DNA from 3 places in the Brenneria sp. L4-2C genome. Region 3 is predicted to be linked to each of the others. Evidence: predicted binding sites of a transcription regulator. Region 3 holds the regulator's gene; each other region holds the start of a gene.
What was found. Region 3 encodes CRP, which controls carbon source genes, mostly activating them, when cyclic AMP is high. Its sites were predicted from a motif close to ATGTGANNNNNNTCACAT; they were not measured.
Positions count from the first base shown of each region.

Region 1: a site for CRP is predicted at 1,085-1,102, ahead of epd (erythrose-4-phosphate dehydrogenase). Genes of this name have one in related genera too.
Region 2: a site for CRP is predicted at 1,353-1,370, ahead of ABRZ26_RS01455 (arabinose ABC transporter substrate-binding protein). Genes of this name have one in related genera too.

Region 1 covers NZ_JBEIAC010000008.1:175,871-178,145, reverse strand. The annotation lists gene tkt (transketolase) at 1-777, shown strand, start outside; gene epd (erythrose-4-phosphate dehydrogenase) at 1,270-2,275, shown strand, end outside.
Region 2 covers NZ_JBEIAC010000001.1:319,672-321,946, forward strand. The annotation lists gene araG (L-arabinose ABC transporter ATP-binding protein AraG) at 1-10, opposite strand, end outside; gene ABRZ26_RS01455 (arabinose ABC transporter substrate-binding protein) at 127-1,110, opposite strand; gene ABRZ26_RS01460 (ribulokinase) at 1,482-2,275, shown strand, end outside.
Region 3 covers NZ_JBEIAC010000026.1:22,931-25,205, reverse strand. The annotation lists gene ABRZ26_RS22735 (phosphoribulokinase) at 1-142, shown strand, start outside; gene ABRZ26_RS22730 (OsmC family protein) at 208-615, opposite strand; gene crp (cAMP-activated global transcriptional regulator CRP) at 935-1,567, shown strand; gene ppiA (peptidylprolyl isomerase A) at 1,739-2,275, opposite strand, start outside.

The DNA.
Region 1 (2,275 bases), on a different contig from region 3:
TACGGCGTGCGTGAATTCGGTATGACGGCGATTGCCAACGGCATCTCGCTGCACGGCGGTTTTATCCCTTATACCGCCACCTTCCTGATGTTTGTGGAATACGCCCGTAATGCGGTTCGCATGGCGGCGCTGATGAAGATTCGCAGCATTTACGTCTATACCCACGACTCCATCGGTCTGGGCGAAGATGGCCCGACCCACCAGCCGGTTGAACAGTTAGCCAGCCTGCGCGTAACGCCGAATATGAGCACCTGGCGTCCGGCCGATCAGGTTGAAACCGCCGTGGCATGGAAATATGCCGTTGAGCGTCAGGACGGTCCGACGGCGTTGATTCTGTCGCGTCAGAACCTGGCTCAGCAGGATCGCAGCGTCCAGCAACTGGCGGATGTAGCTAAAGGCGCGTATGTGCTGAAAGACAGCGGCGGTCAGCCGGAAGTGATCCTGATCGCCACCGGTTCCGAAGTGGAACTGGCGGTGGGCGCCTATGACAAACTGACGGCGGAAGGGCGTAACGTTCGCGTGGTGTCGATGCCGTCTACTGATGCGTTCGACAAACAGGATGAAGCCTACCGTGAGTCGGTATTGCCGAAAGCGGTGTCGGCCCGTGTGGCGATTGAAGCCGGTATCGCGGACTACTGGTACAAGTATGTCGGTCTGAACGGCGCGATTGTCGGGATGGAAAGCTTCGGCGAATCCGCACCGGCGGAACTGCTGTTTGAAGAGTTCGGTTTCACGGTGGATAACGTGGTGGCGAAGGCTAAAGCGTTGTTGAAGTAAGTTCAGAACCGGCGCGATGCCGCCGGCGGTTGCTGACCAACCTTCGTGGCTTGTTTCCAAGGGAGGGCGCAGGCAGGCCACTCCCTCTGGTAAAGTCGGGGCGGGAGGAGGGTTATTGGTAAAGCGTCGGACTTTGTCATCAGACTGAGCCGCCAGAGCGATCTGGCGGCTTTTTGTATGGCGGCGCCATCTCTCCAGCTCGCCGTTCGTCTGGTAGAAATATGACGTGGGTCACTCTTCTGATGAGAGTCGAGTGAGAATATTTCTTTTGCAGGTTAATTCGTTTATGCTAGCTGAAGCGTTTCAGTTGTGATGTTGATAGCATTTATTCAACACAATCGGGCTTGCGCGGATTTGAATTCGGTTTAGCGAGCCCGGCAAGAGACGCAGGCGCGAGTCTGAGTGATTTAAGCATGCCGACGCCATTGCCACTTTCAGCAAGAAGTCTATATCCTATGCGGGTGGCACTATCATCGTTACACAGGGAACTGCATGACAATCCGTATTGCTATAAACGGTTTTGGCCGCATCGGCCGTAATGTCTTACGCGCGCTGTATGAGTCGGGCCGCCGGGCCGAGATCTCGGTGGTGGCGATCAATGAGCTGGCAAGCGCCGAAGGTATGGCTCATTTGCTCAAGTATGACTCCAGTCACGGCCGTTTCCCCTGGGATGTGCGTCAGGAATGCGATCAACTGTATGTCGGGGATGATTGCATCCGGCTGTTGCATCAGGCGGCGATCTCATCGTTGCCCTGGCGTGAACTGGGTATTGATGTGGTGCTGGACTGTAGCGGCGTTTACGGCAGTCGCGAAGATGGCGAAGCGCATCTGGCGGCGGGGGCCAAGAAAGTGCTCTTTTCTCATCCGGGAACGCCCGATCTGGACGCCACCGTAGTGTTTGGCGTCAATCATCAAAATTTACAGGCCGAACACCGTATCGTGTCGAATGCATCCTGCACAACCAACTGCATTATTCCTATCATTAAATTGTTGGATGACGCATTCGGTATCGAAAACGGCACGGTAACGACGATCCATTCATCGATGAACGATCAGCCGGTGATTGACGCCTATCATCGCGATCTGCGCCGTACTCGCGCGGCCAGCCAGTCCATCATTCCGGTAGATACCAAACTGGCGGTGGGCATCACCCGGATCTTTCCGCAGTTTGTCGATCGTTTCGAAGCGATATCGGTTCGGGTCCCGACAATTAACGTGACGGCAATCGATTTAAGCGTCAGCGTGAAGAACGCCGTCAATGTGAATGAAATTAATGCGCTTTTGCAAAAATCAGCGCATGGGGCATTTCGTGGTATAGTTGACTATACCGAATTGCCGCTGGTTTCGGCCGATTTTAACCACGATCCGCATAGTGCTATTGTTGACGGCACGCAGACCCGGGTTAGTGGTCAGCACCTGATTAAAACGCTGGTCTGGTGCGATAATGAATGGGGGTTCGCCAACCGAATGTTGGATACAACTCGGGCGATGGCGGCCT
Region 2 (2,275 bases), on a different contig from region 3:
GTGCCGTCATGGCCATTTCCTCATGGTTAAAACGGTTGCTGTCAAAACGGCGGAGACTCGCTCCGCCATCTCCTGACTTACCCGCCGCGCGGCCGAAACGATCGAGATATCATCACCGCGCCGGTATTACAGCAGGCCCTTTTTCTCCAGCTCGACTTTGAAGTTTTCCCGGGTGATCAGCACCACGTCGGTGACCTCGGTGAATTTTTCCGGCTCCACGCCTTTGGCGACCCAGTCGTTCAGCATCTGGATGCTCTTATAGCCGTGGATATCCGGGCTTGGCAGCAGCGAGCCATAAAAGCCGGTGGCCTGGCCCTTCGACAGTTCGCTCACCGCATCCACGCCGTTGATGCCGATACCGATCACGTTAGCCGCTTTAAAGCCCTGACCTTCGGTGGCGCGCACGCCGCCCAGCACGGTGTTATCGTTCATGCCGACGATCAGCCAGTTCTTCACCTGCGGATGCTGAACCAGCATGGAGTTGGCGGCGTCGAATGCGCCGGGGATATCGTTGGATTTGGTCGGCACCTGATAGATGTGTTTTTCCGGGAAACCGGCCGCTTTCAGGGCTTCCATCGAACCGGTTGTCCGACGGCGCGCGGTGTCCAGCTCATTGGAGGTAATCGCCATCACGGCGGTTTCATCCACCTTCCAGCCGCGGTTATTCATCTCTTTCCACAGCTCCTGCCCCTGACGCTCGCCGATTTTGGTCGCCGCCATCATCACCAGCGGTACCGACGCCATCGGTTCGCCTTTGGCATTGACGAACTGGTCGTCCACCGCGATGACTTTCAGATCGTAACTGCGCGCTTTAGCCACAATGGCCGGCCCCAGTTTGGGATCGGGCGTACAGATAACGAAGCCTTTCGCGCCGCTGGCGGCCAGGCTATCAATGGCGTTAAGCGTTTTTTCGCCATCCGGCACGGCAATTTTGATCACGTCGAAGCCAAGATCCTTGCCGGCCTTATCGGCAAACTTCCATTCCGTCTGAAACCAGGGCTCTTCTGGTTGTTTAACCAGAAATCCCAGTTTCAGCGTTTCAGCGATAGCCGATTGTGACATAACGGCGGCCAGCCCAATCGTCGCCAGCACCTTAGTGAATTTATGCATGATGTTCTCCGGTGTATTTATCGTTTTACACGCCGATGACGCTGAAACGTGTAATCGTTTCCAGTAGGGCATTTCCGGTCTGGATAAAGGAAAAACACGGCGTTGATGCAATTCCTTTCCTCCACAGCATTCAGACGCCCTACCTTTTAGCTGTTATTTTTCACCAGAAGATAGAGCGTTATCACATCCCGAAATAATGACAGGTTTGTACATATATTTAGCGAATTTAACCGGTTGTTAACTTTTGACGGGCATCACAAAATGACCGACAGCGGCAGAAAAATGCATACTTCCAGCTAACGCCTCCTCACCCCCGGCGTTGTCTCTCTTTATCGTTACAGCACGACAAAGAGGACGAACAGGAGCAAGCGATGAGTGCGGATGCGATTACGATTGGACTCGACTTCGGCAGTGATTCGGTGCGCGCGTTGGCCGTGGACTGCCAGACCGGAGAGGAATTGGCGACGGACGTGGTTTATTATCCCCGCTGGCGCGCCGGGAAATATTGTCAACCGGCCGCCAACCAATTCCGCCACCATCCTCTGGATTATATTGAATCGCTGGAACAGGCCATTCGCGCCGCCGCCGGACGACTCAGCGCGCGACAGCGTCAACGGATCGTCGGCATCGGCGTGGATTCAACCGGCTCCACGCCCGCGCCTATCGACGCGCAGGGCAATATCCTGGCGCTGCGCCCGGAATTCGCCGATAACCCGAACGCCATGTTCGTACTGTGGAAAGATCACAGCGCGATAGAAGAAGCCGAGGAAATCAACGCGCTGTGCCGCAGCGGCCGGTTCCCCGACTACACCCGCTATATCGGCGGCGTCTACTCCTCGGAATGGTTCTGGGCAAAAATACTGCACGTCTCGCGTGCGGATGCCGCGGTGCGTCAGGCCGCCGTCTCCTGGGTTGAACTCTGCGACTGGGCGCCGGCCCTGCTTTCCGGCACGCATGCGCCCGGCCAGATCAAACGCGGTCGTTGCAGCGCCGGGCATAAATCGCTCTGGCACCCCGACTGGGGCGGCGTGCCGCCGGAAACCTTCCTGCGCGCGCTCGATCCCTGTCTGAGCGAAAACCTGCAATACCCGCTGTTCACCGATACCTGGACCGCCGAGCAGCCGGTCGGCGTCATTACGCCGGAGTGGGCGCAACGGCTTGGTCT
Region 3 (2,275 bases):
CTATCTGCTGGCGATGTTGCAGGGATCGTTTATTTCCCATATCAACACGCTGGTCGTGCCGGGCGGGAAGATGGGTCTGGCGATGGAATTAATTATGGCGCCATTGGTTCAGCGTTTGCTGGAAGGGAAGAAAATCGAATAGTCGCTCGAAAAAAAGCACGGCGGCAGAAACCAGGTCGCTACCGTGCCTGCTCCGGTTCAACGCGGTTATGCCAATTCCCGGACCTCATGGCTGTGGGTCACCTCTACCGCTTTAGCCAGCATCAGCGCCACGGAGCAATAGCGCTCCGCAGACAGCGCGACCGCGCGTTCTACGGCTTTCTCGGTCAACCCTTTGCCGGAGACGATAAAATGCAGGTTGATATGGGTAAACAGACGCGGCGCCTCCGCTTTCCGCTGCGACGTGAGTTTAACCTCGCAGTCGGCAACATCGTTGCGCCCTTTTTGCAATATGGACACCACATCAATCGCGCTGCATCCGCCCACCGACATCAATACCATTTCCATTGGACTTGGCGCTTTATCCCCCGAATTTCCATCCATTAAAATCTGATGTCCGGAAGATGATTCGCCAAGGAATGTTAAGCCTTCAACCCACTTCACTCGAGCCTGCATGGTACCCTCCGCTAAAAAATTTTTGAAAATTTATATCGTTACTGTACAAAATCATCTGATAACCAGAGCTTTATCATGCTGAAGTGAGACAACACAAGACACGTCCTTCAAGCTGTGTTAAAAACAAGAACAGTATCTGCCTTATTCTGGACAAACTCAGATGCCGGGGAGATGATGACGTCGCCAAATAAAGGCTCCAGTATATTCCCTGACGTCGTTCTGCCTACACTGAATTTGAACTTTTAACAGTAAATACGCCGTACAGGGAACTCTGAGCCCTGTGAATTGCGCAGTGACTGACAACAGAGGATGATATCGAATGGTTCTCGGCAAACCGCAAACAGACCCGACTCTTGAATGGTTCCTTTCTCATTGCCATATCCACAAGTACCCATCGAAGAGTACGCTTATTCACCAAGGTGAAAAAGCAGAGACGCTTTACTACATCGTGAAAGGCTCCGTCGCCGTGCTGATCAAAGATGAAGAAGGCAAGGAAATGATTCTTTCTTATCTGAATCAGGGCGATTTTATCGGCGAACTCGGCCTGTTTGAGGAAGGTCAGGAGCGCAGCGCCTGGGTGCGGGCGAAAACAGCGTGTGAAGTTGCTGAAATTTCTTATAAAAAATTCCGACAACTGATCCAGGTTAACCCCGATATCCTGATGCGCCTGTCGGCTCAGATGGCCAGCAGACTGCAAGTGACTTCAGAAAAAGTCGGCAATTTGGCTTTCCTCGACGTAACGGGGCGTATTGCTCAGACCTTGTTGAACCTGGCGAAACAACCGGATGCCATGACCCACCCGGACGGCATGCAAATAAAAATCACGCGTCAGGAAATCGGCCAGATTGTCGGCTGTTCACGCGAGACCGTAGGGCGGATACTTAAAATGTTAGAAGACCAAAATTTGATCTCCGCACATGGTAAAACCATTGTGGTTTACGGCACTCGCTAAACCACAATAATTACCCGACGACAAAAAAGCGTGAGAAAATCTCACGCTTTTTTTTATCCGATATATTTATCAACGATAATATTATTATTCAAAAATAAACAATCCCAATTCAATTGAGCGAATTTATCAAATCCGCTCAATATGAGAAGGGAGGCTGGTTCGGGAATCCAATCAGGGCAGGACTTTCGCTGACTGGATTACAATCGGTTTGGCGGGCACATTTTGATACGGGCCGACGTTTTCAGTCTGCACCTGGGCAATTTTATCCGCCACCTCCATGCCTTTGACTACCTTGCCGAACACCGCATAGCCGAAATCGCGCTGACCGTGATCGAGAAACGCATTGTCTGCCACGTTGATAAAGAATTGACTGGTGGCGCTGTCTTTTTCCGCCGTACGCGCCATCGAAATAGTGCCGCGCAGATTGCGTAACCCATTATCCGCTTCGTTAACGATCGCAGCGTTGGTCGCTTTCTGCTTCATATCGCTGGTGAAACCGCCCCCTTGAATCATGAAGCCGGGGATAACCCGATGAAACGTCGTCCCGTTATAAAAACCGCTATTAACGTACTCGACAAAATTCTTCACCGAAACCGGTGCTTTTTGATTATCCAACGCCAGTTCAATATTTCCTGCCGATGTGGTCAGTAAAACATGCGTGGTGCCGGAAGCAGCAAACGCTGGAGAAAAAGCAGTGAGTGATATAAA